3 regions of the Streptomyces yaizuensis genome follow, and region 1 is predicted to be linked to each of the others. Evidence: predicted binding sites of a transcription regulator. Region 1 holds the regulator's gene; each other region holds the start of a gene.
What was found. Region 1 encodes HrcA, which represses chaperone genes, less so after heat shock. Its sites were predicted from a motif close to TTNGCACTCNGNNNNNCNGAGTGCNAA; they were not measured.
Positions count from the first base shown of each region.

Region 1 (9,670 bases):
CGAGGCGCTGGGCGGCTACAAGGACCCGAAGCCGATGGTGTTCTCGGGCCTGTACCCGCTGGACGGCTCGGACTACCCCGAGCTGCGGGAGGCCCTGGACAAGCTCCAGCTCAACGACGCCGCGCTGGTGTACGAGCCGGAGACCTCGGCCGCGCTCGGCTTCGGTTTCCGCGTCGGCTTCCTCGGCCTGCTCCACCTGGACGTGGTCCGGGAGCGGCTGGAGCGCGAGTTCGGTCTCGACCTGATCGCCACCGCCCCCAACGTGGTCTACCGCGTGATCATGGAGGACGGCACCGAGCACACGGTGACCAACCCGAGCGAGTTCCCCGAGGGGAAGATCGCGGAGGTGTACGAGCCGGTGGTCCGCGCGACCGTCCTGGCGCCCAGCGAGTTCATCGGCTCGATCATGGAGCTGTGCCAGAGCCGCCGGGGCACCATGCTCGGCATGGACTACCTCTCCGAGGACCGGGTCGAGATCCGCTACACCCTGCCCCTCGCGGAGATCGTCTTCGACTTCTTCGACCAGCTGAAGTCGAAGACCCGCGGTTACGCGTCCCTCGACTACGAGCCCACCGGCGAGCAGGCGTCCAGCCTGGTCAAGGTGGACATCCTGCTCCACGGCGACAAGGTCGACGCCTTCTCCGCGATCACGCACAAGGACGCCGCGTACGCCTACGGTGTCCGGCTCGTCGCCAAGCTGCGGGAACTCATCCCCCGGCAGGCGTTCGAGGTGCCGATCCAGGCCGCCATCGGCTCCCGGGTGATCGCCCGCGAGACCATCCGCGCCATCCGCAAGGACGTCCTCGCCAAGTGCTACGGCGGTGACATCTCCCGTAAGCGGAAGCTGCTGGAGAAGCAGAAGGAAGGCAAGAAGCGGATGAAGATGGTCGGCAGCGTCGAGGTGCCGCAGGAGGCGTTCATCGCGGTGCTCTCCAGCGACGAGGACGGCAAGAGCAAGAAGTAACGAGAAGTGACGAGAAGTAATAAGTAGTAACAAGTAGTAAGTCGGGTACGAGGGAGCGGCGCCGGGAAGGCGCCGCTCCGCCGGGTGTCGGCGCCCGGCTCCCGGCGGGAAGCCGTCCCCCGTTTCCGAAGCGGGGGTCCACAGACCCTTACGCACCGGGACAGGGCCCTCTACCCTGATCACGGCTCGATGGTTACTCGCCAGTTTTAAACCGCCAGTCGTGCAGTGCTGCCGCAGGCCCGGAGGATGTCGTGACCGACACACAGACCCTGATCGAGAACCGCCCGCCCTCCGTGGCGGCCCTCTTCACCGAGCGCGTGTCGGCCACCCCGGACGCCGAGGCGTTCCGCTATCCGGTGCCGTCCGCCTCCGGCCAGGGTCCGGACGAGTGGAAGTCACTGAGCTGGGGCGGGACCGCGGAGCGGGTCTACGCCATCGCCGCCGGTCTGATCGGCCTCGGGATCGGCCCCGAGGACCGGGTCGCGCTCCTGGCCGCCACCCGCGTCGAGTGGATCCTCAGCGATCTCGGGGTGATGTGCGCGGGCGGTGCCACCACCACCATCTACCCCTCGACCAATGCCGAGGAGTCCGCGTTCATCCTCTCCGACTCGGCCAGCAAGGTGCTGATCGCGGAGGACGCGGTGCAGCTCGCGAAGGCGCGGGAGCACCGCACCGAGCTGCCCGAGCTGCAACACGTCGTCGTCATCGACGCCACGGGTGTCGAGCCCGCCGAGGGCGACCCCGAGGGCTGGGTGCTCACCCTGGCCGAGCTGGAGAAGCGCGGCGCCGCGCACCTGGAGACCCGCCCGGCTGCCGTCAAGGAGCGGATCGGGGCGATCACCGCCGACCAGCTGGCGACCCTGATCTACACCTCGGGCACCACCGGCCGCCCCAAGGGCGTACGGCTGCCCCACGACAACTGGTCTTACATGGCCAAGGCGATCGCCCAGACCGGGCTGGTCGGCAAGGACGACGTGCAGTACCTGTGGCTGCCGCTCGCCCACGTCTTCGGCAAGGTGCTGACGTCCGGGCAGATCGAGGTCGGCCATGTGACCGCCGTCGACGGCCGCATCGACAAGATCATCGAGAATCTGCCGGTCGTCCAGCCCACCTACATGGCCGCCGTGCCCCGGATCTTCGAGAAGGTCTACAACGGGGTGGCCGCCAAGGCGCGGGCCGGCGGCGGCGCCAAGTACAAGATCTTCCGCTGGGCGGCCGGGGTGGCGCGCGAGTACGCCAAGGTCAGCCAGGACAACTTCCGCCGTACGGGCAGCCGCACCGTGCCGTTCCGGCTGGGCGCCCAGCACAAGATCGCCGACGCGCTCGTCTACTCCAAGCTGCGGGAGGCGTTCGGCGGCCGGCTGCGGGCGGCCGTCTCCGGTTCCGCCGCCCTCTCGCCCGAGATCGGCTACTTCTTCTCCGGCGCGGGGATCCACATCCTGGAGGGGTACGGGCTGACCGAGTCGAGCGCCGCGTCCTTCGTCAACCCGGGCGAGGCGTACCGCACCGGCACGGTCGGCAAGCCCCTCCCCGGCACGGAGGTGCGGATCGCCGACGACGGCGAGGTCCTGCTCCGCGGCCCCGGGATCATGCAGGGGTACCACGGACAGCCCGAGAAGACCGCCGAGGTGCTGGAGGAGGACGGCTGGCTGCACACGGGGGACATCGGCGAACTCTCCCCCGACGGCTATCTGCGGATCACCGACCGCAAGAAGGACCTGATCAAGACCTCGGGCGGCAAGTACATCGCCCCCACGGAGGTCGAGATCCAGTTCAAGGCGGCCTGCCCCTTCGCCTCGAACATCGTCGTCATCGGCGCGGACCGCAACTTCTGCACGGCGCTGATCGCGCTGGACGGGCCCACCCTGCTCGGCTGGGCCGAGGAGCAGGGCATGGGCGGCAAGCCGTACGCGGAGGTGGTGGCCGCCCCCGCCACCCGTGAGCTGATCCAGGGCTATGTGGACCGGGTCAACGGCGGGCTCCAGCGCTGGCAGACGATCAAGAAGTTCCGGCTGCTCCCCCGCGATCTGGACGTGGAGCACGGCGATCTCACCCCGAGCCTCAAGCTGAAGCGGCCGGCGGTGGAGCGGCAGTTCCGGCACCTCATCGACGAGATGTACGAGGGCACGCGCGAGGCGTGAGTGCCCGGGGCGGCCGGGGCGCCGGGACATACCTGTAACGGTTACCGGTACGTCCCGGTGGCAGGGCCCGGCCCGGCGGGTACGGCAGCGGCGGGGCCGCACGGCTCCGCCGCGTACCGCTCCGGCCCCGTCACAGGCCGGTGCCCCGCCACCGTACGTCCGCGCCCGTGACCCCGCGCGCCGGCCCCGGGCCGGACCCGCGCCGGAGCCGTGCACGGCGGGCGGCCGAGGACACCGCGCCGGTGACGGACAATGGAGGACATGCCTTCCGTACTGCCCGACGGCGAGCCCGTGCCCGCGGACGGGTCGCTCCCGGCCTCCGCGCTCGACGGAGCCGGCGACCGGCCCCTCGCCTTCTATCTGCATGTGCCGTACTGCGCGACCCGCTGCGGCTACTGCGACTTCAACACCTACACCGCCAGTGAGCTGCGCGGTTCCGGCGGTGTCCTCGCCTCGCGGGACAACTACGCGGCCACCCTCGCCGACGAGGTCCGCCTCGCCCGCCGGGTCCTCGGCGACGACCCCCGCCCGGTGCGCACCCTCTTCGTCGGCGGCGGCACGCCCACCCTGCTGCCCGCACGCGACCTGGTGGCGATGATCACGGCGGTACGGGAGGAGTTCGGCTTCGCCGACGGCGCCGAGATCACCACCGAGGCCAACCCGGAGTCCGTCGACCCCGAGTACCTGGCCGAGCTGCGGGCCGGCGGCTTCAACCGGATCTCCTTCGGCATGCAGAGCGCCCGGCAGCACGTCCTGAAGGTGCTCGACCGCACCCACACCCTCGGCCGCCCCGAAGCCTGTGTGGCCGAGGCGCGCGCGGCGGGCTTCGACCACGTCAACCTGGACCTGATCTACGGCACCCCGGGCGAGAGCGACGACGACTGGCGCGCCTCCCTGGCCGCCGCCGTCGGCGCGGGCCCGGACCACGTCTCCGCGTACGCCCTGATCGTCGAGGAGGGCACCCAGCTCGCCCGCCGCATCCGCCGCGGCGAGGTCCCGATGACCGACGACGACGTGCACGCCGACCGCTATCTGATCGCCGAGTCCGTCCTCACGGAGGCCGGCTACTCCTGGTACGAGGTCTCCAACTGGGCCACGTCCGAGGCGGGCCGCTGCCTCCACAACGAGCTGTACTGGCGGGGCGCCGACTGGTGGGGCGCGGGCCCCGGGGCCCACAGCCACGTCGGCGGGGTGCGCTGGTGGAACGTGAAGCACCCGGGCGCGTACGCCGCCGCGCTCGCCGAGGGCCGCTCCCCGGGCGCCGGCCGGGAACTGCTCTCCCACGACGACCGCCGGGTGGAGCGGATCCTGCTGGAGCTGCGGCTCCTGGACGGCGTCCCGCTGTCGCTGCTGCGCACCGCGGGGCTCACGGCCGCGCGCCGGGCGCTGGACGACGGCCTGCTGGACGAGGCGGCGTACGGGAAGGGGCGCGCGGCGCTGACCCTGCGGGGCCGGCTGCTCGCGGACGCGGTGGTACGCGACCTCGTCGACTAGCCGGCGAGGGCCTGTCCGACGGGAACACCCGGCCGGGGGCGCTCAGCCGCCCTCGGCCGGCCCCGGCGCGGTCACGAAGTCGATCAGCTCCTCGACCCGTCCCAGCAGCTCCGGCTCCAGATCCCGGTACGAGCCCACCCGGGACAGGATGTGCCGCCAGGCCTCGCCCGTCCGCTCCGGCCAGCCCAGCGCCCGGCACACGCCCGTCTTCCAGTCCTCGCCGCGCGGCACCCGGGGCCAGGCCGCGATCCCCAGCGACGACGGCTTCACCGCCTCCCAGACGTCGATGTACGGATGTCCCACCACGAGCACGTCCGCGCCCGTCACCGCCGCCGCGATCCGGGACTCCTTCGACCCCGGCACCAGATGGTCGACCAGCACCCCGAGCCGCGCGTCGGGGCCGGGGCCGAACTCCGCGACCACCGCCGGCAGGTCGTCGATCCCCGCCAGGTACTCCACCACCACGCCCTCGATCCGCAGATCGTCGCCCCAGACCCGCTCCACCAGCTCGGCGTCGTGGCGGCCCTCCACGTAGATCCGGCCCGCCCGCGCGACCCGGGCGCGCGCGCCGGGGAGCGCGACCGAGCCGGACGCGGTGCGCGCCGGTGCGGCGGGCGCCCGCCCCGGGCGGACGAGGGTCACCATCCGCCCCTCCAGCAGGAAACCGCGCGGGGCCAGCGGGAAGACCCGCTGCCGGCCGAAGCGGTCCTCCAGGGTCACGGTCCCCGCCTCGCAGCGGATCACCGCACCGCAGTACCCCGTGGACACCTCCTCGACCACCAGATCGGGTTCGGCGGCCACCTCCGGTACCGGGGCGGGCTTCTTCTTCCACGGGGGCGTCAGATCGGGGCTGTAGCTGCGCATCCGGCCGACGCTACCTGAATTGATCGCAGTGCATCGGGTCTCAGCTCGGTGGTGAAGCGATTCCGAGAAGTGTCTTGACTCGCAGGTCGGAGCAGACGATTTCGCTGCCCGGTGTACTGGATGGACGATGGACGACGGAGCCCCACCGGCCGGTCCGGCGAAGTATGAACCGGTCGATTTTCGCGGTCCTCTCGGACGGTACGAAGATCGACAGCCCGCGCTTCCTCTGAGAACCAAGCGGTTGCCGTGGAGGATCTGGCGGTCAAGGGGCTCGCCCGCACGCGCCTGGCCAAGTCCGTCCACGACGCGGGATGGTCCGCGTTCGTGACGATGCTGGAGTACAAGGCGGCCCGGTACGGGCGCACCTTCATCCGTATCGGCCGGTTCGAGCCGACCTCGCAGGTCTGCTCGCAGTGCGGCGTCAAGGACGGCCCCAAACCCCTCCACATCCGTGTGTGGACATGCGGGGCGTGCGGGGCCGTCCTCGACCGGGACATCAACGCGGCGGTCAACGTCGCCAGGGCCGCCGGACTGGCGGTGCCGGCCTGCGGAGCGCGGGTAGGACCGGGACTCGTCCCGGCACCGCGCGGTGAAACAGGAACCCACCGAGATGGTCACCCGACCGTGGCAGGAATCCCCACCCTTTAGGGAGGGGAGCGGAAGTCACGACACCGGGAACCGCTCCGCCAGCGTGTCGCGCTGGGCGCGGACGAAGGCCGCGTCCACGACCGCGCCGTGCCCCGGCACGTACACCGCGTCCTCGCCGCCCAGCGCCAGCAGCCGGTCGAGGGCCGCGGGCCAGCGCACACCGATGGCGTCCGGACCGGCCTGCGGCTCGCCCGACTCCTCGACCAGGTCCCCGCAGAAGACGACCTCGGGTTCGCCGGGCACCAGGACGGCGAGGTCGTGGCCGGTGTGCCCGGGGCCCACGTTCGCCAGGAGCACCCGCCGTCCGCCGCCCAGGTCCAGCATCCGTTCCCCGGTCACCAGATGGTCCGGGGTCACCAGGACGGCGGCGGAGCGGGCCGCCTCCTCCTCGGGGACCCCGAACCGCACCGCGTCCGCCCGGAGCACGTCCCGCTCCCGCAGCAGCAGCGCATCGAGGCCCACCGCGCCGAAGACCTCCGCGCCCGGGAACGCGGCCGTCCCCAGCACATGGTCGAAATGGGGGTGGCTGAGTGCGATATGCGTCACGCGCCGCCCCCCGAGCAGCGCCTCCACCTGCACCCGCAGCTCGGTGCCCTCCGTCAGGGTGGAACCCGTGTCGCAGAGCAGAACCCCCTCCGCGCCGACGATCAATCCACAGGTCGCGTCCCAGCCGGGCAGCCGCCGCCGGCCCACCCCCTCGGCCAGCCGCTCCCAGCCGAGGTCTTCCCAACTCACGTTCATACCGCGACGCTACTGGCAACGACCAGCGCAGGCGCGCGGTAGCGTGGTCGGTCGCCCTTGCTAGGGGCGTACCCCACGGCCGTACACTGGCACGGGGAAACTGGCACTCGCCACCGTTGAGTGCCAAGCAGTGTCAGGCAGTGACCGCGGAACGACCGAGGAACACCACTGGAGGTGCGCGCGATGCTCAGTGAACGCAGGCTCGAAGTGTTGCGTGCCATCGTCCAGGACTACGTGGGCACGGAGGAGCCGGTCGGCTCCAAGGCGCTCACCGAGCGGCACAAGCTCGGGGTCTCCCCGGCGACCGTCCGCAACGACATGGCGGTGCTGGAGGAGGAGGGCTTCATCGCCCAGCCGCACACCAGCGCCGGGCGGATCCCCACCGACAAGGGCTACCGGCTCTTCGTGGACCGGCTGGCCGGGGTGAAGCCGCTGTCGGCGGCCGAGCGCCGCGCGATCCAGAACTTCCTGGACGGCGCGGTCGACCTCGACGACGTCGTCGGCCGTACGGTGCGGCTGCTGGCGCAGCTCACCCGTCAGGTCGCGGTCGTGCAGTACCCCTCGCTCAGCCGTTCCACCGTCCGCCATGTCGAACTGCTCTCGCTCGCGCCCGCGCGGCTGATGCTCGTGCTGATCACGGACACCGGCCGGGTCGAGCAGCGCATGATCGACTGCCCGGCGCCGTTCGGGGAGAATCCGCTCGCGGATCTGCGGGCCCGGCTGAACAGCCGGGTCGTGGGCCGTCGCTTCGCGGACGTGCCCCAGCTGGTGCAGGACCTGGCGGAGTCCTTCGACCTGGAGGACCGCCCGGCGGTCGCGGTCGTGCTCTCCACCCTCCTGGAGACGCTGGTGGAGGAGACGGAGGAGCGGCTGATGATCGGTGGTACGGCCAACCTCACCCGTTTCGGTCATGACTTCCCGCTCACGATCCGGCCCGTCCTGGAGGCACTGGAGGAGCATGTGGTGCTCCTCAAGCTGCTCGGCGAGGCCAAGGAGTCGGGCGGTATGGGCATGACCGTCCGCATTGGTCATGAGAACGCCCATGAAGGGCTCAACGCAACCTCCGTGGTCTCGGTCGGCTACGGTTCGGGCGACGAGGCAGTCGCCAAACTCGGCGTGGTCGGACCGACCCGCATGGACTACCCCGGAACGATGGGAGCGGTACGCGCAGTGGCACGTTACGTCGGACAGATCCTGGCGGAGTCGTAAGTGGCCACGGACTACTACGCCGTACTCGGCGTACGCCGCGACGCGTCCCAGGACGAGATCAAGAAGGCATTCCGGCGGCTCGCGCGTGAGCTGCACCCGGATGTGAACCCCGATCCGAAGACCCAGGAGCGGTTCAAGGAGATCAACGCCGCTTACGAGGTGCTGTCGGACCCGCAGAAGAAGCAGGTCTACGACCTCGGCGGCGACCCGCTCTCCCAGTCGGGCGGCGCGGGAGCCGGCGGCTTCGGCGCGGGCGGCTTCGGGAACTTCTCGGACATCATGGACGCGTTCTTCGGAACGGCCTCCCAGCGCGGGCCGCGTTCGCGCACCCGCCGGGGCCAGGACGCCATGATCCGCCTGGAGATCGAGCTGAGCGAGGCCGCCTTCGGCACGACCAAGGACATCCAGGTCGACACGGCCGTCGTCTGCACCACCTGCTCCGGTGAGGGCGCCGCGCCCGGGACCTCCGCGCAGACGTGTGACATGTGCCGTGGTCGCGGTGAGGTCTCCCAGGTCACGCGGTCCTTCCTGGGCCAGGTCATGACCTCGCGGCCGTGTCCGCAGTGCCAGGGCTTCGGCACCGTCGTGCCGACCCCCTGCCCGGAGTGCGCGGGCGACGGCCGGGTCCGCTCCCGCCGTACGCTCACGGTGAAGATCCCGGCCGGTGTCGACAACGGCACCCGCATCCAGCTCGCGGGCGAGGGCGAGGTCGGCCCCGGCGGCGGCCCCGCCGGCGACCTCTATGTCGAGATCCACGAGCTGCCCCACCCGGTCTTCCAGCGGCGCGGCGACGATCTGCACTGCACGGTGACCATCCCGATGACCGCGGGCGCCCTCGGCACGAAGGTGCCGCTGGAGACCCTGGACGGCATGGAGGAGGTCGACATCCGGCCCGGTACCCAGTCCGGCCAGTCGATCCCGCTGCACGGCCGGGGCGTGACCCATCTGCGCGGCGGCGGCCGGGGCGATCTGATCGTCCATGTCGAGGTGATGACCCCGAGCAAGCTGGACGCCGAGCAGGAGCGGCTGCTGCGGGAGCTGGCGAAGCTGCGCGGCGAGGAGCGGCCCACGGGTCAGTTCCAGCCGGGTCAGCAGGGCCTCTTCTCCCGGCTGAAGGACGCGTTCAACGGCCGCTGAGCGGCGCTGACCCCCGGGCGGGGCGGGTGCGCCCGCCCCGCCCGGGGGAGATCCGCCCGGCGGGGGGCGTGCGGCGACCCCCGGCAGGGGGCATGGGACGATGCAGGCATGTCCTCCGTACTGACCGATCTCTGCCGATACCCCGTCGTGCAGGCCCCCATGGCCGGCGGAGCCTCCTGCCCCCAGCTGGCGGCCGCCGTGTCCGAGGCGGGCGGGCTGGGTTTCCTCGCCGCCGGGTACAAGACCGCGGACGGGATGTACCAGGAGATCAAGCAGATCCGGGCGGTGACCTCCCGTCCCTTCGGGGTCAATCTGTTCATGCCGCAGCCGGCGACCTCCGACCCCAGCGCCGTCGAGGTGTACGGCCAGCAGCTGGCCGGCGAGTCGTCCTGGTACGGGACCCCGCTGGGCGACCCCGACTCCGGCGGCGACGACGGGTACGAGGCCAAGCTGGCCATACTGCGCGACGATC
Region 1 covers NZ_BSBI01000002.1:462,352-472,021, forward strand. The annotation lists gene lepA (translation elongation factor 4) at 1-964, shown strand, start outside; gene SYYSPA8_RS05790 (AMP-dependent synthetase/ligase) at 1,216-3,105, shown strand; gene hemW (radical SAM family heme chaperone HemW) at 3,358-4,599, shown strand; gene SYYSPA8_RS05800 (DUF3097 domain-containing protein) at 4,642-5,463, opposite strand; partial or broken gene SYYSPA8_RS05805 (RNA-guided endonuclease InsQ/TnpB family protein) at 5,674-6,111, shown strand; gene SYYSPA8_RS05810 (MBL fold metallo-hydrolase) at 6,127-6,852, opposite strand; gene hrcA (heat-inducible transcriptional repressor HrcA) at 7,036-8,061, shown strand; gene dnaJ (molecular chaperone DnaJ) at 8,062-9,198, shown strand; gene SYYSPA8_RS05825 (nitronate monooxygenase) at 9,307-9,670, shown strand, end outside.

Region 2 (9,670 bases), on a different contig from region 1:
CGGAGGAGGCCCACATCGAGACCATGCTGTGGATGCTCGGCGGCGGCAGCAACGGCTTTGTGGATCCCGGTGGTTCGTACGCGCTGAACTCCAAGGAAAATCAGTCCGCCCTGAAGTGGGTGAAGAGCAATCTGGTCGAGCCGGGCCTCACCGGCCCCGGCGCTCCGGGCGAGTTGAACCGGGAGGACGCGTTCAAGGCGTTCAACAAGGGCGAGGTGGGCATGCTCAACGGCCATCCCTCGCTGGCGCGGAAGGCCGAGGAGGCCGGGATCGACCTGGGCCAGGTGCCGGTCCCCGGCAAGGACGGCAAGCCCAAGACGACGGCGGGCGTGGCCGACTGGATCATGGGGTTCAAGGAGAACGGCCACCGCGAGGAGATCGGGAAGTTCTTCAACTTCCTCTTCACCGACAAGAACGTCATGGCGTTCGCCTCGCAGAACGATCTGCTGCCGCCGACGGTGAGCGCGTCCGAGGCGATGGAGGTGGACCCCGAGCACAAGGCGCTCAAGGACTTCCTGGTCGAGCTGCCGACCTCGCTGCTGCCCCCGCTCAACAAGACCTCCTGGGGCCCGCTGAACGAGGAGATCAAGAAGAACATCGGCCGCACGATGGAGCCGGGGCGGTCCCCTGAATCCGTACTCGCCGACCTGGCACAGAAGGCGGAGGAAGCGGAGAACCGGGAGGAGTAGCCCTCACCGGCTCCGGGGCCCGGCGGCGGCCGGGCCGTTATGTTGGACGTATGACCGACGACACCGCCCGCCCCGACCCGGCCCCCGCGCCGGAGCAGCCGCCGGCCCCCGCGCCGGACGGGCTCAAGGACCGGGACCGGGCCGTCCTCGCGATGGAACGGCGTTCCTGGCCGGGCCCCGGCGCCAAGGAACGGGCCGTCCGCGAACGGCTCGGGATCTCCCCCGTCCGCTACTACCAGCTGCTCAACGCGCTGCTCGACGACCCCCGGGCGCTGGCCCACGATCCGGTCACCGTGAACCGGCTGCGCAGGGTCAGGGACGAGAGGCGCGCGCGCCGATAGGGTCGACGCCATGGGCAGCCCACCGCACGCGCATCCCTTGCCGACGCCGTCGACGCCCGCGGGCCGGGACGGACTCGCCGCACTCCTCGACCGCCCCCGGCAATCCGTCGTCGCCCTCGACTTCGACGGCACACTCGCCGAGATCGTGCCCGACCCGGAGCGGGCCCGCGCCCACCCGGCGGCCGTGCCCGCGCTGGCCCGGCTCGCGCCCGAGGTGGCGTCGGTCGCCGTGGTCACCGGCCGCCCGGCCGGGGTCGCCGTCCGCTACGGCGGCTTCGCCGGGGTGGCGGGTCTGGAGCATCTGGTGGTCCTCGGCCACTACGGATCCGAACGCTGGGACGCCGTCACCGGCACCGTGCAGACGCCCGCCCCGCACCCCGGGGTCGCCGCCGTCCGCGCCGAACTCCCCGGATTCCTGGACTCCATCGGCGCCTGGAGCGGGACATGGATCGAGGAGAAGGGCCAGGCCGTCGCCGTCCACACCCGCCGGGCCAGCGACCCCGCGGCCGCCTTCGAGGCCCTGCGCGACCCGCTCGCCCATCTCGCCGCCCGGCACGGGCTGGTCCTGGAGCCGGGCCGGATGGTCCTGGAGCTGCGCCCGCCGGGCATGGACAAGGGCGTCGCCCTCGGCGAGTACGTGCGCGAGGTCAACGCGGAGGCCGTGCTGTACGCGGGGGACGACCTGGGCGATCTGCCCGCCTTCGCCGCCGTGGAGAAACTGCGCTCCGACGGGGTGCCGGGGCTGCTGGTGTGCAGTGGCAGCACCGAGGTGACCGAGCTGGCCGACCGGGCGGACCTGCTGCTGCCGGGGCCGGCCGCCGTGGTCGGCTTCCTGGCCGCGCTCGCGGACCGGCTCACCGGACGGCCGTAGGGCGCCCACCGCTCGGACCCGAGCGCCAGGCGGCCGGGCGGCCGGGCTCCGGGGCCGCCCTGCCCGCCCGGCTCAGGCCCGCAGTGCCTCCAGCTGGTCCAGGAACCAGCGCGCGGGCGGCAGCGCCGTCGCCGCCCGCGCCAGCGCTTCCGTGCGCCGGGTCCGGTCCTTCTCCGGCAGGGTCAGCGCGGTGTGCAGGGCGTCGGCGGTGCCGGTCACGTCGTACGGATTGACCGTGATCGCGTACTCGCCCAGCTCCTCGTGGGCCCCCGCCTCCCGGGAGAGCACCAGCGCGCAGCCCGCGTCGGAGACCACCGGGATCTCCTTGGCGACCAGGTTCATGCCGTCCCGGATGGGGTTGACGAGGGCGACGTCGGCGAGCCGGTAGGCGGCGAGCGAGCGGGCGAAGTCGTCCTGGACGTGGAGGACGACGGGGGTCCAGCCCGGGGTGGCGAACTCCTCGTTGACCGCCTCGGCGACCCGGGCGACCTCGGCCGTGTAGTCGCGGTAGACGGCGAGGTCCTGCCGGGAGGGGTAGGCGAAGGCGACATGGACCACGCGCTCGCGCCACTCGGGCCGGGTGCGCAGGAGATGGCGGTAGGCGAGGAGGCCGCGCACGATGTTCTTGGAGAGTTCGGTGCGGTCGACGCGGACGATCGCGCGCCGGCCGGGGCCGATCTGCTCGCGCAGGGCGGCCATGCGTTCGGTCACGTCGGGCCGGTGGGAGCGCTCCCGCAGGAACTCCGCGTCGGCGCCGAGCCCGTGGACCCCGATCCGGGTGCCGGCCAGCGCGTCCGGCCCGAGCACGCGGACCGCGCACTCGCCGAAGGCGTCGGCCCAGCGGCGGGTGAGGAAGCAGGTGCGGTCGGCGCCGAGGAGGCCGCGCAGCAGCTGGGCGGCGATGTCGTCGGGCAGCAGCCGGAAGTAGTCGACGGGCGCCCAGGGGGTGTGGGAGAAGTGCCCGATGCGCAGGTCGGAACGGAGGTCCCGCAGGAGCCCCGGCACCAGCGCCAGGTGGTAGTCCTGCACGAGCACGGCGGCGCCCGGGGCGGCCCGGTCGGCGAGCGCGCGGGCGAAGGCCCTGTTGTAGCGCTCGTACGCCTCCCACTGGCGGCGGAATTCCGCGTCGAAGACGGGCTCCAGCGGGGTCTGGTAGAGGAGGTGGTGGACGAACCAGAGGACCGAGTTGGCGATGCCGTTGTACGCGGCGGCGTGGGTCTCCTCGTCGATGTCGAGCATGAGCACGCCGGGCTCGCCGACGCCGCGCCGCACGGCCTCGCGGTCGCCCTCGCCGAGGGCGGAGCAGACCCAGAGGGAGTCGGCGCCGGAGCCGATGGCCGAGAGCCCGGAGACCAGCCCGCCGCCGCCGCGCCGGGAGGTCAGCCCGCCGTCGTCGCCGAGGCTGTAGCTGACGGGGCCGCGGTTGGAGGCGACGAGAACGGTCGCGTCGGTGCCTCGGGCGGCGCGGTGGGCGGGATCGGGGGCCATGTCGCGAAACCTAGCCCGTGCCGGGGCGCCTCAAACGTACGTACGGCTCGGTTGGCGGATGCCCGCCGCAGCGGTTCCTCCGCCGGCCACGGGCGGCCGTGTAGGCCACGGCGGCGGCCGCGCCCAGGCTGAGCGCGAGACCGCCGAGGAACCAGAGATAAGCCCCGTACACCCTGATAAGTCCCATAAAAGGGATATTCACCGAGCCGTCGGTGTTCAGGCCGCGCGACGCGCCGCGTACTCCCGGATCTCCCGCATCGGCGGCCGCTCCTCCGTGTCCACGGCATGGGTACGGGGGACAAAGCCGTCCGCGCCCCGCTCGAACTGGGTGAGCGCGGGCCGCACCAGATGGCCGGGCTTCAGCCGCAGCTGGGCGGTGCGGTAGATCGCCGCCGCCATCCGCCCGAGCGCCTGTCCGTCCTGGTGGCGGTGGATCCGCGAACCCACGTCGACCTGGGCGAGGGCGTCCAGGCCCACCGTGTGCAGGGCGTCCACCAGCAGCCCCAGCTCCACCCCGTACCCGACCGGGAAGGGCAGCCGCTCCAGGAGCGAGCGCCGGGCCGCGTACTCGCCGCCCAGCGGCTGGACGAAGCCGGCCAGCAGGGGCCAGTGCAGATTGAGCAGCGGGCGGGCCACCAGCTCGGTGACGCGGCCGCCCTGGCCGGGGGCCCCGGCGAGCGGACGGTCGTAGACGGCCTTCACCAGGCTCACCCCCGGGTCGGTGAGCAGCGGCCCGACGATCCCCGAGACGAAGTCGGCGGAGAACCGTTCCAGGTCGGCGTCGACGAAGCAGACGATGTCCCCGCTGGTCACCATGAGTGACCGCCAGAGCACCTCCCCCTTGCCGGGCAGCGCCGGTATCCGGGGCAGGACGTCGTCCCGGTGGACCACCCGCGCACCCGCCGCCTCCGCGACCTCGGCGGTGCGGTCGGTGGAGCCCGAATCGATCACCACCAGCTCGTCCACGAGCGGAACGCGTTCCATCAGTTCGCGTCTGATCACGGTGACGATCGCGCCGACCGTCGCTTCCTCGTTGAGCGCGGGCAGCACCACGCTGACGGTGGCCGAGCGCTTCGCGGCCATGATCCTCGACAGCGGGCGATCGGCCGCCGACCAGGAACGCCCGGCCAGCCAGCGCTCCACTTCATCGAGCACGTTCGCCCATCTCCCCACTGCCTGTGACGCATCTCGCGGTTCGGACGACTATCTCAACCCTCCGGACCTTCCGTTACAGTCTTGAACAACGCGAAGGCCCGGCGCACGTCGGGCCCGCCTTCGTTCGCTCCGCCGAACGCGTCCAACCGTTCAACCGTTCAACCGTTCAACAATCGAATACCGCTCATCCAGAGGGGCAGAGGGAAACGGCCCGTTGAAGCCCCGGCAACCCTCCAGCCGGTCTCGTCGCGTACAGCGCAGCGAGGCTCCCGGCTCGGGAAGGTGCCAAATCCGTCTCATGGCGAAACGCGCCATGGGAAAGATGAGGAGAAAGGGCCTCGCCTCCATGGCTGTGCAGACCGTCGCAAGCACCACCGCCGACACCGACACCCCCGCCGCCGCTCCCGATCTGGGACCCGCCGCCGCCCTGTCCTGTCGCGAATGCGGACAGCGCTTCCCGCTCGGACCGATCTTCGCCTGTGCCGAGTGCTTCGGACCGCTGGAAGTCGCCTACGACCTGCCCGACACCGCCCCCGAGGAGCTGCGCGGGCAGATCGAGGCCGGGCCGCAGAACATCTGGCGGTACGCCCCGCTGCTGCCCGTCCCCGCGGACGTCGCGGGCAAGCCCAGCCTGAACCCGGGCCTCACCCAGCTGGTCAAGGCCGACAACCTCGCCCGTGAGCTGGGCGTCACCGGCGGTCTCTACGTCAAGGACGACTCCGGCAACCCGACCCACTCCTTCAAGGACCGGGTCGTCGCCATCGCCGTCGAGGCCGCCCGCGCCTTCGGCTTCACCACCCTCTCCTGCTCCTCCACCGGCAACCTCGCGGGCGCGGTCGGCGCCGCGGCGGCCCGCGCCGGCTTCCGCTCCTGCGTCTTCATCCCGCACGACCTGGAGCAGGGCAAGGTCGTCATGGCCGCGGTGTACGGCGGCGAACTGGTCGGCATCGAGGGCACCTACGACGATGTGAACCGCTTCTGCTCGGAGCTGATCGGCGACCCGCTCGGCGAGGGCTGGGGCTTCGTCAACGTCAATCTGCGGCCGTACTACGGCGAGGGTTCAAAGACCCTCGCGTACGAGATCTGCGAGCAGCTCGGCTGGCGGCTGCCCGACCAGATCGTCATCCCGATCGCCTCGGGCTCCCAGCTCACGAAGATCGACAAGGGGCTCCAGGAGCTGATCAGGCTCGGTCTGGTCGAGGACCGGCCGTACAAGATCTTCGGCGCGCAGGCGGAGGGGTGCTCCCCGGTGTCGGCCGCGTTCAAGGCCGGGCACGACGTGGTGCGCCCGGTGAAGCCGGACACCATCGCCAAGTCGCTGGCGATCGGCAACCCGGCCGACGGCCCCTATGTGCTCGACATCGCCCGCCGCACCGGCGGCGCGGTGGAGGACGTGACCGACGAGCAGATCGTGGACGCGATCAAGCTGCTGGCCCGGACCGAGGGGATCTTCGCCGAGACGGCGGGCGGTGTGACCGTGGGCGTGACCCGGAAGCTGATCGAGGCCGGGGTGCTGGACCCGTCGCTGACCACGGTCGTGCTCAACACCGGCGACGGCCTCAAGACGCTGGACGCGGTCGCCCCGACCAGCCGTCCCACGGCGACCATCCGCCCGAGCCTGGAGGCGTTCCGCGCCGCCGGTCTCGCCGGCTGAGCCCGCTCCGCCCCTCCTCCCGTCTCCCCTTCCTTCCCCGCAGCATCCTGGAGCCAGCCATGAGCGTCACCGTCCGCATCCCGACCATCCTGCGCACCTACACCGGCGGCAGGGCCGAGGTCCCGGCCCAGGGCGCGAACCTCTCCGAGGTCATCGCCGACCTGGAGAAGAACCACGCCGGGATCGCCGCGCGCGTCCTGGACGACGAGGGGCGGCTGCGCCGCTTCGTGAACGTCTACGTGAACGACGACGACGTCCGTTTTGAGCAGGGTCTCCAGACGGCGACCCCGGACGGCGCGGGCGTTTCGATCATCCCGGCGGTGGCCGGCGGCTGATCCCCGCCCCCTTTACGCAACGTCACTTCGATTGCCCCCTCCGTAAGACAAACGGAGGGGGCAATTCTGCATGGTTGAGCACGCTACAGTTGGGGAATGCCCCCGGGCCCGCCGCTCCGGACGCCCTATGAGAATGCGCCCGGACGCGATGAGAAGCAGCCAATGTGCGCATCGACTTTGTCTCTTAAGTCTCCTTTGCCGGGCCCGACTTGCCCTGGAATTTCGTGAATTCTTGGTAATTGCACCTTCCGTCGTGCCCGGATTTCTCGTCCGATTGACCTGTTGCAGAGGGCAGTTGGGCAGATACATTCAGCCGCGGTCGACGCGTTCCGGCGCACACCTATGGGGCCTTCGTCCCGTCTTAGACGGAGTTGGCGCGGTGGGTGAGATCTGACCCGGGTCCGCGAAGTGCGGTCCTGCGCAAGGGCCAGTAATAGGGGAGTTAGGCATGGCTCAGGGCACCGTCAAATGGTTCAACGCGGAGAAGGGGTACGGCTTCATCGCGGTCGACGGTGGTGCGGACGTGTTCGTCCACTACAGCGCGATCCAGATGGACGGGTACCGCACTCTCGAAGAGGGTCAGCGGGTCGAGTTCGAAATCTCGCAGGGTCAGAAGGGCCCGCAGGCCGACATGGTGAAGCTGGCGGTCTGAGTCGGGTTCACGGCCGACGGGTCCGGCCGGCCGGACCGGGCGGACCGCGCCCGCGCCACCCGTCACACCGCCGCAGGACAGCGACGCGATCGGCCGACGACGCGCACGCATGTGGGGTCCGCATCCCGGGAACGGGGTGCGGACCCCACATGCGTTCCCGGGGTCTTCGGGCCGGCCCGCGCCCCCCGGCACGGGACTGGTGCGGCCCCGGCACGGGGCCGGTGCGCGGGCCCCCGCGCCATGCCCCGTGAGGGTCCGGTTCCCTCCCAGGCGCTTGCACTCTCCCTGGGCGAGTGCTAATCATTGGCGTTAGCACTCTCCGAGTGAGAGTGACAAAGAAGGACCGAGTCGGTGAGGTTTCCGGGCCACGGTGGACAGGTACCACCAAAGGTGCGGGAGCCGTCCGTCGCGGGCGCCAGCGCGGTCCGGCCAGAGCTTCCCACCAGTCCGTGGAGGACACTTCACATGGCAAAGATCATCGCGTTCGACGAGGAGGCGCGGCGCGGCCTTGAGCGCGGTATGAACCAGCTCGCCGACGCCGTCAAGGTCACCCTCGGTCCCAAGGGACGGAACGTCGTCCTGGAGAAGAAGTGGGGCGCGCCCACGATCACCAACGATGGTGTTTCCATCGCCAAGGAGATCGAGCTGGAGGACCCGTACGAGAAGATCGGCGCCGAGCTGGTCAAGGAAGTCGCCAAGAAGACGGACGACGTCGCCGGTGACGGTACGACGACCGCCACGGTCCTGGCCCAGGCGCTCGTCCGCGAGGGTCTGCGCAACGTGGCCGCCGGCGCCAACCCCATGGCCCTGAAGCGCGGCATCGAGAAGGCCGTCGAGGCCGTCTCCGCCGCCCTGCTGGAGCAGGCGAAGGACGTGGAGACCAAGGAGCAGATCGCCTCCACCGCCTCCATCTCCGCCGCCGACACCCAGATCGGCGAGCTGATCGCCGAGGCCATGGACAAGGTCGGCAAGGAAGGCGTCATCACCGTCGAGGAGTCCCAGACCTTCGGTCTGGAGCTGGAGCTCACCGAGGGTATGCGCTTCGACAAGGGGTACATCTCGGCGTACTTCGCCACCGACATGGAGCGTATGGAGGCGTCCCTGGACGACCCGTACATCCTGATCGTGAACTCCAAGGTCGGCAACGTGAAGGACCTCCTTCCGCTGCTGGAGAAGGTCATGCAGTCGGGCAAGCCGCTGCTGATCATCGCCGAGGACGTCGAGGGCGAGGCCCTGTCCACGCTGGTCGTGAACAAGATCCGCGGCACCTTCAAGTCCGTCGCCGTCAAGGCCCCGGGCTTCGGCGACCGCCGCAAGGCCATGCTGAACGACATCGCCATCCTCACCGGTGGCACGGTCATCTCCGAGGAGGTCGGCCTCAAGCTGGAGAACGCCGGCCTGGACCTGCTGGGCCGCGCCCGCAAGGTCGTCATCACCAAGGACGAGACCACGATCGTCGACGGCGCCGGTGACAGCGACCAGGTCGCCGGTCGCGTCAACCAGATCCGTGCCGAGATCGAGAACTCGGACTCGGACTACGACCGCGAGAAGCTCCAGGAGCGCCTGGCGAAGCTGGCCGGCGGCGTGGCCGTCATCAAGGCCGGTGCCGCCACCGAGGTCGAGCTCAAGGAGCGCAAGCACCGCATCGAGGACGCCGTGCGCAACGCGAAGGCGGCCGTCGAGGAGGGCATCGTCGCCGGTGGCGGCGTGGCTCTGCTCCAGGCTTCCTCCGTCTTCGAGAAGCTGGAGCTGGAGGGCGACGAGGCCACCGGTGCCAACGCCGTCCGTCTGGCCCTGGAGGCCCCGCTCAAGCAGATCGCCGTCAACGGCGGCCTTGAGGGCGGCGTCGTGGTCGAGAAGGTGCGCAACCTGACCCCGGGTCACGGTCTGAACGCCGCGACCGGCGAGTACGTGGACATGATCGCCGAGGGCATCCTCGACCCGGCGAAGGTGACCCGTTCCGCGCTGCAGAACGCCGCCTCCATCGCGGCGCTCTTCCTCACCACCGAGGCCGTCATCGCCGACAAGCCGGAGAAGGCCGCCGCGGCCGCTCCGGGCGGTATGCCGGGCGGTGACATGGACTTCTGATCCCCCGGGATCAGCGGTACCAGCCGTACAAGGGCGGCACTCCCCGGCAGGGGGGTGCCGCCCTTCGGCGTGCACGGGCCCGCTGCCCCCGCAGGCCCGCGCTGTCCTAGTGCGTACCCCATCGACCCCAACGGGCTTGTACCCCAGGGGAGTTACGGGGAGGACCCGGGGGCCAGTACCCGGGTCATGGGTTCCCGGGAACAGCTCCACCCTGGGGCGGTGAACGCTCCCCGGCCCGTCAGCCGAGGGAGGTAGGAAGGTCGCACCACCAGAGGGACGCCAGTGCCCCGGTCCGCACGGCAAGGTCTTCGTGAGGTGTTCCCCCGCCCCACGAAAGGATCCGTTCGGATGCGTTCACGTGGACTCATACCCCTGCTCGCCCTGGGGGTGCTGGCCC
Region 2 covers NZ_BSBI01000010.1:13,942-23,611, reverse strand. The annotation lists gene SYYSPA8_RS22820 (extracellular solute-binding protein) at 1-689, shown strand, start outside; gene SYYSPA8_RS22815 (DUF3263 domain-containing protein) at 740-1,030, shown strand; gene otsB (trehalose-phosphatase) at 1,041-1,901, shown strand; gene SYYSPA8_RS22805 (alpha,alpha-trehalose-phosphate synthase (UDP-forming)) at 1,974-3,389, opposite strand; gene SYYSPA8_RS22800 (glucosyl-3-phosphoglycerate synthase) at 3,606-4,544, opposite strand; SAM riboswitch class I at 4,726-4,873, shown strand; gene thrC (threonine synthase) at 4,891-6,198, shown strand; gene SYYSPA8_RS22790 (MoaD/ThiS family protein) at 6,258-6,533, shown strand; gene SYYSPA8_RS22785 (cold-shock protein) at 6,982-7,185, shown strand; gene groL (chaperonin GroEL) at 7,651-9,273, shown strand; gene SYYSPA8_RS22775 (alpha/beta hydrolase) at 9,622-9,670, shown strand, end outside.
Region 2: groL (chaperonin GroEL) is a predicted target of HrcA. The motif match lies at 7,459-7,485, and genes of this name have one in related genera.

Region 3 (9,670 bases), on a different contig from region 1:
ATCGCCGTAGCCCGCGAGCAGTGGGGCACCGGGCTGGGCTCCCGGCTCCTGTCCGACCTGCTGCGGCACGCCACCGCCTTCGAGTGCGACGAGGTCTTCCTCGAAGTCCGCGTGGACAACACCCGCGCCCAGAAGCTGTACGAGCGCTTCGGCTTCGCCCCCGTCGGCTTCCGCCGCGGCTACTACCAGCCGGGTGGCGTCGACGCGCTCGTCATGCGGCTCCACCTGCACGGAAACACCGAGGGAACGCTCTGACGATGGCTGACGAACCGCTTGTACTCGGCATCGAGACCTCCTGCGACGAGACCGGGGTGGGCGTGGTGCGCGGGACGACCCTGCTCGCCGACGCCGTCGCCTCCAGCGTCGACACCCACGCCCGCTTCGGCGGCGTGGTCCCCGAGATCGCCTCCCGGGCGCATCTGGAGGCGATGGTCCCGACGATCGAACGCGCGCTGAAGGAGGCGGGGGTCTCCGCGCGCGACCTCGACGGCATCGCCGTCACCGCGGGCCCCGGACTCGCGGGCGCGCTGCTCGTGGGCGTCTCGGCGGCCAAGGCGTACGCGTACGCCCTGGGCAAGCCGCTGTACGGGGTGAACCACCTGGCCTCGCACATCTGCGTGGACCAGCTGGAGCACGGCAAGCTGCCCGAGCCGACGATGGCCCTGCTGGTCTCCGGCGGGCACTCCTCGCTGCTGCTCGCCCCCGACATCACCAGCGATGTCCGGCCGCTGGGCGCGACCATCGACGACGCGGCGGGCGAGGCGTTCGACAAGATCGCCCGCGTGCTCCACCTGGGCTTCCCCGGCGGCCCGGTGATCGACCGGCTGGCCAAGGAGGGCGACCCGGCCGCGATCGCGTTCCCGCGCGGGCTCACCGGCTCCCGGGACCCGGCGTACGACTTCTCCTTCTCCGGGCTGAAGACGGCGGTCGCCCGCTGGATCGAGGCGAAGCGGGCGGCGGGCGAGGAGGTGCCGGTGCGGGACGTGGCGGCCTCCTTCCAGGAGGCGGTCGTGGACGTGCTGACCCGTAAGGCGGTCCGCGCCTGCGTGGACGAGGGCGTCGACCATCTGATGATCGGCGGCGGGGTCGCGGCCAACTCCCGGCTGCGGGCGCTCGCCCAGGAGCGGTGCGAGCGGGCGGGCATCCGGCTGCGGGTGCCCCGGCCGAAGCTCTGCACCGACAACGGGGCGATGGTGGCGGCCCTGGGCGCGGAGATGGTCGCGCGCAACCGGCCGCCGTCCGACTGGGAGCTGTCGGCGGACTCGTCGCTGCCCGTGACGGACCCGCATGTGCCGGGCGCCGACCACGACCCGGACCACGAGCACGGCCACACCCACAGTCACACCCACAGTCACGATCATGTGCACGAGATCAGCAAGGAGAACCTCTACTGATGACCGATGACAGGGTGCTCGCCCTGATGTGGGAGGCCCGGGCCGTCCCCGGCCGGGGCGCGGAGCTGCTGGAGTGGGCCCGCGCGCAGGACGTGGGCGGGGAGCCGCTGCGGCGCGAGACCTTCCGGGCCTCCGGCGACCGGGTGCTCGTCATCACCTGGTGGCGGACGACGGGCGAGGACGGCGGGCCGCCGCAGCTGCCGGAGCCCCCGGCCGAGCTGGTCTCCCGGCCGGTGCACCGCTGGAGCTTCGAGTCCCTGGGCACCGGCTGACCCCCGGCCGCTGATTCACGGAGCGTCACCGAGGGGGGCGGGCCCGGCTCAGCAGCCCGTCCACGATCGCGGTCAGCTGCTCCTCCACGTCGTACCGCTGCAACTCCTCCCACCGGGGGGCCAGCTCCGTCAGCCGGGGCAGCTCGGCCGCGTCCTGCCCGGTGAGCAGCGCGGTGAAGGAGGGCCGGCGGTCCGGCTCCGCCGCCCGCTGGTCCCGGGCGGCGGTGAAGACCAGATCGCCGTAGACGAAGTGCCACAGGGTCCGGTACGCGTGCACCGCCTGTGCCTCGCCCAGCCCCCGGGCCAGCGCGCATTCGATGATCTCCTCGGCCATCCACAGCGCCTTCTTGTCGGTGACGTCGCCGCGCACCAGCACCTTCAGCACCCAGGGCATCCGCCGGATCAGGCCGTGCATATGGACCGCGACGGCGATCATCCGGTCGCGGGGGTCCTCGGGCAGCTGCGGGCGCGGCAGCGCGGTCGATGTGCCCGCCAGCGTCAGCAGCAGCAGTTCGTCCTTGTCCCGGACGTACGTGTAGAGCGCCATCGGGGTGCTGCCGACCTCCCGGGCCACCCGGCGCATCGAGAGGGCGTCCACCCCCTCCTCGTCGATGATCCGGCGGGCGGTGGCGACGATCGCCTGCGGGTCCAGCCGCCGCGGCCGGCCACGCCGCCGCCCGGCAGTTCCGTCCGGCGCCCCCCGACGGTCCGGTACCTCACGGTTGTCCGGGTCTATGGGCCCCGGGGTGCGTTTCTTCTTCTCTCCATCGGCCACCTGCGCATTTTCCCCCGGCTCTTTTCCATATGTATTTCTATACGCGTACAGTAATCTGCTTTCCGGGGCCGGGTGAGACGGAAATCGGGAGGGACAACGATGGACGGCCGGACACGGGACACCCGCTGGCTGCTGTCGGCGGTGCTCGTCGTGCAGTTCCTGGTGGCGCTCGACATGTCCGTGGTCAATGTGGCGCTGCCCGACATGCGCGACGACCTCGGCTTCACCCCCGGCGGCCTCCAATGGGTCGTGGGCGCGTACGCACTCGGCTTCGGCGGGCTGCTGATGCTCGGCGGCCGGCTCGCCGATCTCGTCGGCGGGCGGCGGCTGCTCCCGGCGGGTCTGGTGCTCTTCGGGGTGGCGAGCCTGATCGGCGGGGTGGTGTCGACCCCGGGCGCGCTGATCGCGGCGCGTGCCCTCCAGGGCGTCGGGGCGGCGGCGATCTCCCCGGTCGCCCTCGCGCTGATCACCCTGAGCTTCCCGGAGGGGCCGGCCCGGTCGCGGGCGCTGGGCCTGTGGGGCATGGCGGGCGCGGCCGGCGGGGCGGTCGGGGTGCTCGCCGGCGGGCTGCTGACGGACGCGGCCGGCTGGCGCGCGGTGATGCTCGTCAATGTGCCGATCGTGCTGTTCGCGCTCTTCGCGGCCGGCCGGGCCCGGCTGCCGGGCCCCCGGGACACGGTGGTGCCGGGGCTGGACATCGCGGGGGCGCTGCTCGTCACCGCCGGGATGTCGCTGCTGGTCCTCGGGGTGGTGCGGACCGAGAGCCATCCGTGGGGGTCGGCACAGGCCCTGCTGCCGCTGGGCGCGGCGGCGCTGCTGCTGACCGCGTTCGTCCTGGTGGAGCGGCGTACGCCGAGACCGCTGCTGCGGCTCGGGCTCCTCGCCGTCCGGCCGGTCCTGGGTGCGAACCTCTTCACCCTGCTGATCTGCTCCGGGCAGTTCGCTTCGTTCTACTTCTGCTCGCTCTACATGCAGCAGGTCCTCGGCTACGGCGCGGGGGCGACGGGCGCGGCCTTCCTGCCGTTCAGCGCGGGTGTGGTGGCCGGTTCGCTGATCGCGACCAGGGTGGTGGCGCGGACCGGCACCCGCGCGCTGCTGACGCTCGGCGGGCTGACCGGGGCGGCCGGGCTCGCCTGGTACGCCCTCGCCGCGACCCCCGACGGCACCTTCCTCACGGCCATCCTCGGCCCTTCGCTGGTGGCCAGCGTGGGCATAGGGATGAGCTTCGTCCCGCTCGGCACGGCGGCGGTCACCGGTGTGGCGCCCGGCGAGGCGGGCATGGCCTCCGGGCTGCTCAGCAGCTCCCGCCAGATCGGCGGGTCGCTGGGGCTCGCGGCCCTGGTGACGGCCGCCGCCTCCGTCACCGGGGACCGTACGGATCCGGCCGCGCTCGCGGAGGGCCACCGGCTGGCCTACGGGGTGGGCGCGGGGCTGCTGGCGCTGGGCGCCGCGCTGGCCTTCGCCCTGCTGCCGGGCCGTACCGACACCGACCGTGTGGCGGGCGCGGAGGAGAGCCGGAAGAATTCCGGGGGAGACGTCGATCCGGAGGTCTCCCGTTCGACGCAGAGGTGAGAGCAGAGGTGAGAGACGGGGAGAGGCCCCGGCTCACCCCATCAGGGCCCCGGGCCCGCCGAGGAGTCACCATGTCGCGTTTTCTGTCGCTCGTCCGCGTCGACGAGCGGAACGTCCCCGCCGAGGGCATCAGCGACGGTCTGATGGAACGGATGGGCGCGCTCATCGAGGAGATGACCAGGGCCGGGGTCCTGCTGGAGACCAACGGGCTGACGCCGACCTCGGACGGCACCCGGATCACCTGGTCCGGCGGCCGGCTGACCAGAACCGACGGACCGTTCACGGAGACCAGGGAGGTCGTCGGCGGATACGCCATCATCCGGGCCGCCGACAAGGCCGAGGCGATCGGGTGGACCCAGCGGTTCCTCCAGGTCCACGAGGAGTACTGGACCGTCACCTGCGAGATCCGCGAGATCGTCGAGGGCTGACGGCACCGCCGTTCGCCCCCTGTCGAACCCGTGACACCCGCGAACGCCCCCTGCTCGGAGCCCGCGCCCGGCCTCCGGCTTACATCCTCTTCCCGATCAGCATGCTGGGCGCACCCGCCACCCTGGTCAGGAACACCGTCGCCGCGTTCGGCCCCTTCGGCTTCACCCGCCGCCGCAGTTCCTCGGGTTCGATCGCCGAGCCGCGCTTCTTCACCGTCAGGGTGCCGATCTCCCGTTCCCGGACGAGGGCCTTGAGGTTCTTCAGATGGAAGGGCAGCACGTCGGTGATCTCGTACCCGGTGGCGTACGGCAGCGCCGGGTGCGCCTCGTCGGCGGTGATGTAGGCGATGGTCTCGTCGATGAGTCCGCCGCCGACCGACTCGGCCACCTCCGCGACGAGATGGGCGCGGATCACGGCGCCGTCCGGTTCGTACAGATAGCGCCCGACGGGCCGCACCGGCGGGTTCGGCAGGCCCCGGCCGGTGAGGGTGGTCCCGGCGGGCAGCAGGGTCGCGCGCACCGTGCCGGCGCCGGTGCCGGGGCCCGACCAGAGGACGGCTTCCTTCACATCGCCCTCGTACGAGATCCACTCCGCCCCGAAGTCGTCGGGGACCAGTTCGTGCGGCACCCCGGGGGCGATCTTCAGTGCGGCGTACGGGCGGGCGCGGGCCGCTTCGAGTGCCCAGGACAGGGGCGGGGAGTACGCCTCGGGGTCGAAGATGCGGCCCCGGCCGCCGCGCCGGGCGGGGTCCACGAAGACCGCGTCGTACGCCGAGGTGTCGATGTCGGTGACGTCCGCCTCGCGGACCTCGATCAGTCCGGCCAGGCCCAGGGCTCGGGCGTTGGCGCGGGCGGTCGCCGCGGTGAGCGGGTCGCGGTCGACGGCGAGGACCGAGATCCCGGCGCGGGCCAGCGCGATGGCGTCCCCGCCGATGCCGCTGCACAGATCGGCCACCGTGCGGACACCGAGCGCGGCGAAGCGCCGGGCGCGGTGCTCGGCGACGGCGCCACGGGTGGCCTGTTCCACGCCGTGGGGCGTGAAGTACATGCGGTACGCGTCCTCCGCGCCGAATTTCGCCACTGCGCGCTGCCGCAGCCGGGCCTGGCCGATGGCCGCCGACACGAGGGCGGCGGGGTGGTCGCGGCGCAGCCGGGTGGCGACGGCCAGTTCCCGCGCGGGGTCGAGGTCGCGCAGCTCGTCCAGCAGGCTCTGGCCCTCGTCGGTGAGGAGCGGGGAGAGGTCGTTCACCTGGACATTGTGGGCCAGCCGGGGGACGGTCCGCCTCCGGCGGCGGTGTCGGGCGGGTGGGGCGCGGCTCGGCTGACAGGATCCAGCGCCATGAAGCTCAACGGACAAAACGAAAAAAATACCGCAAAGGCCAGACGGGTGAAGCGCCGCAGGACCCGGGTCGCCGCCGCGTCCGCCGCGCTGCTCGCCGCCGTCGCGGCCGGCGCGTGCACGGCCGAGCCCCCCGCCGGACCCCCCGGCGCACGCGGACCGGGGGCGGAGCAGAGCCGAACCGGAGCGCCCGGATCGCCGGCCGACCGCGCCGAACAGGCCCGGCGGTCCCAGACCCTGCGGGCCGCCGCCGCCGCGAAGTGGGGCCTGGAGCGGGTCCCGCTGGCCGCGCCCCCGCCCCCCGCCGTCAAACCGGCGCTGACCACCCGCGAGGGATTCGAGGTCGCGGGCCACGATCGGCTGCCGCCGGTCTTCACCACGGTCCCGGTGACCGAGCGGGTCGTCTTCCTGACCATCGACGACGGCCGCGAGAAGGACCCCGACCTGCTGCGGATGATGACGGAGCTGGGGATCCCGTACAGCTCGTTCCTCAGCGACTACCTGATCAGCGACGACTACGCGTACTTCGGGGAGATGCGCGACCGGGGCGTCGCCCTGCACAACCACACCCTGAACCACCGCTACATGCCCGCGCTCGACTACGCGGAGCAGAAGCGGGAGATCTGCGGCCAGCAGGACCGGCTGGCGCGGCGGTACGGGACGCGGCCGCCGCTCTTCCGTCCCCCGTACGGCAACTACAACCAGGACACGCTGCGCGCGGCCAGGGCGTGCGGGGTCAAGGCCGTGCCGCTGTGGGCCGCCGAGGCGTTCCCGGACCGCATGGAGTGGCGGGAGTGGGACCGGGACCTGCATCCGGGCGACATCATCCTGACCCACTTCCGGGGGGCGGACGAGTGGGACGGCACGATGGTGGACATGATCCGGCAGGTGATGCGGACGGTCACGGAGAAGGGGTACGCGGTCGCCCGGCTCGAAGACTACGTCTGAGCCCTCCCGGCCCCGCCCGGGACGGCCCGGCCGGGGGCGCCGCCGCCCGCGTCCGGCCGACGCCAGGGGGCCGTATCTGGCACTCCGCTTGACCGAGTGCTAAGCGCGGTCATAGTCTCGGGTCTGGCACTCCCCATTGGAGAGTGCCAACACAGCGACGGGCAGGTCCGGCACCCGCGACGACGGATCCACCTGGTCGCCACCTCAGACAGTAAACCCCGTGAGATCTCCGAAGGGGGAGGTCGGATCGTGACGACCACCAGCTCCAAGGTTGCCATCAAGCCGCTTGAGGACCGCATTGTGGTCCAGCCGCTCGACGCCGAGCAGACCACGGCCTCCGGCCTGGTCATCCCGGACACCGCGAAGGAGAAGCCCCAGGAGGGCGTCGTCCTCGCGGTCGGCCCGGGCCGTTTCGAGAACGGCGAGCGCCTGCCGCTCGACGTCCAGACCGGCGACGTCGTGCTCTACAGCAAGTACGGCGGCACCGAGGTGAAGTACAACGGCGAGGAGTACCTCGTCCTCTCGGCCCGCGACGTGCTCGCGGTCATCGAGAAGTAATTCACCCCATTTTTTGAACGCGCCCCTGGCCCCCGCTTTCTCACACATCCGGGCGCTGGGGGCGCTGTTCGTATCGCGGTTCGCATCACGAAGAGGACTGAGACGCTTCCATGGCGAAGATCCTGAAGTTCGACGAGGACGCCCGTCGCGCCCTTGAGCGCGGCGTCAACAAGCTGGCCGACACGGTCAAGGTGACGATCGGCCCCAAGGGCCGCAACGTCGTCATCGACAAGAAGTTCGGCGCCCCCACCATCACCAACGACGGTGTCACCATCGCTCGCGAGGTCGAGCTGGACGACCCGTACGAGAACCTGGGCGCCCAGCTGGTGAAGGAGGTGGCGACCAAGACCAACGACATCGCGGGTGACGGCACCACCACCGCCACCGTCCTGGCCCAGGCGCTGGTCCGCGAGGGCCTGCGCAACGTCGCCGCCGGCGCCTCCCCCTCTTCGCTGAAGAAGGGCATCGACGCCGCGGTCAAGGCCGTGTCCGATGAGCTTCTCGCGACCGCCCGTCCGATCGAGGACAAGTCCGACATCGCCGCCGTCGCCGCGCTGTCCGCCCAGGACCAGCAGGTCGGCGAGCTGGTCGGCGAGGCCATGGACAAGGTCGGCAAGGACGGTGTCATCACCGTCGAGGAGTCCAACACCTTCGGCCTGGAGCTGGACTTCACCGAGGGCATGGCCTTCGACAAGGGCTACCTCTCCCCGTACATGGTCACCGACCAGGAGCGGATGGAAGCCGTCCTGGACGACCCGTACATCCTGATCAACCAGGGCAAGATCTCGTCCATCCAGGACCTGCTGCCGCTGCTGGAGAAGGTCATCCAGGCGGGTGGCTCCCGGCCGCTGCTGATCATCGCCGAGGACGTCGAGGGCGAGGCGCTCTCCACCCTGGTCGTGAACAAGATCCGCGGCACGTTCAACGCCGTGGCCGTCAAGGCCCCCGGCTTCGGCGACCGCCGCAAGGCGATGCTCCAGGACATGGCCACCCTCACCGGTGCCACCGTCATCGCCGAGGAGGTCGGCCTCAAGCTCGACCAGGCCGGCCTGGACGTGCTGGGCAGCGCCCGCCGCGTGACGATCACCAAGGACGACACCACCATCGTCGACGGCGGGGGCAACTCCGGCGACGTCGCGGGCCGTGTCGCCCAGATCAAGGCCGAGATCGAGTCCACCGACTCGGACTGGGACCGCGAGAAGCTCCAGGAGCGCCTGGCGAAGCTCGCCGGCGGCGTCTGCGTCATCCGTGTCGGCGCCGCCACCGAGGTGGAGCTGAAGGAGAAGAAGCACCGTCTGGAGGACGCCATCTCCGCGACCCGCGCCGCGGTCGAGGAGGGCATCGTCTCCGGTGGTGGCTCCGCGCTCGTCCACGCCGTCAAGGTGCTGGAGGGCAACCTCGGCAAGGAGGGCGACGAGGCCACCGGTGTCGCCGTCGTCCGCCGCGCCGCCGTCGAGCCGCTGCGCTGGATCGCGGAGAACGCCGGCCTGGAGGGCTACGTCATCGTCTCCAAGGTCGCCGAGCTGGAGAAGGGCCAGGGCTACAACGCCGCCAGCGGCGAGTACGGCGACCTGGTGAAGGCCGGCGTCATCGACCCGGTCAAGGTCACCCGCTCCGCCCTGGAGAACGCGGCCTCCATCGCGTCCCTCCTGCTCACGACCGAGACCCTGGTCGTCGAGAAGAAGGAAGAGGAGCCGGCCGACGCGGGTCACGGCCACGGCCACTCCCACTGAGGCACGGCGCCGGCAGGCGCCCACGGAGCCCAGCGCTCCGCCCGGCCCGGTGTCCCCGTCGCGGGGGCACCGGGCCGGGCCCGTTTCCGATGGCTCCCGCGAACGTCAGGCGCTGCGGCCCAGCGCGTCGGGCCGTACCCCCTCGGCGAAGGGCAGCCCCCGGGCGAACCGCTCCAACTCGTCCAGCGCCGCGTCGGCCAGCCGGTGCAGCTCGCCCCCGAGCGAGCCCGCGACATGCGGCGTCAGCAGCACATTGGGCAGGGTGTACAGGGGCGAGCCCGGGACGGGGGGCTCCGGGTCGGTCACGTCGAGCACCGCGTACAGCCGCCCCGACACCAGCTCCGGCAGCAGCGCCGACTCGTCCACCAGCGACCCCCGCGCGGTGTTGACCAGCGTCGCCCCGTCCCGCATCAGCGCCAGCCGGCGGCCGTCGATCAGACGGCGGGTCTCCGGCAGCTCCGGCGCGTGCACGGACACGACATCGCTCGTCCGGCACAGCTCGTCCAGACCTGTCCGCACCGCCCCGAGCGCCGCCGCCTCCGCTTCCGTGGCATACGGGTCGTACAGCAGCACCCGCAGCTCGAAGGGGCGCAGCAGGGCGATCACCCGGCGGCCCACCCGGGACGCGCCGACGATGCCGACCGTACGGCG
Region 3 covers NZ_BSBI01000011.1:199,150-208,819, forward strand. The annotation lists gene rimI (ribosomal protein S18-alanine N-acetyltransferase) at 1-255, shown strand, start outside; gene tsaD (tRNA (adenosine(37)-N6)-threonylcarbamoyltransferase complex transferase subunit TsaD) at 258-1,394, shown strand; gene SYYSPA8_RS25315 (hypothetical protein) at 1,394-1,666, shown strand; gene SYYSPA8_RS25320 (TetR/AcrR family transcriptional regulator) at 1,692-2,441, opposite strand; gene SYYSPA8_RS25325 (MFS transporter) at 2,541-4,013, shown strand; gene SYYSPA8_RS25330 (YciI family protein) at 4,085-4,441, shown strand; gene SYYSPA8_RS25335 (THUMP-like domain-containing protein) at 4,521-5,690, opposite strand; gene SYYSPA8_RS25340 (polysaccharide deacetylase family protein) at 5,781-6,728, shown strand; gene groES (co-chaperone GroES) at 6,978-7,286, shown strand; gene groL (chaperonin GroEL) at 7,397-9,019, shown strand; gene SYYSPA8_RS25355 (hydroxyacid dehydrogenase) at 9,125-9,670, opposite strand, start outside.
Region 3: groES (co-chaperone GroES) is a predicted target of HrcA. The motif match lies at 6,805-6,831, and genes of this name have one in related genera.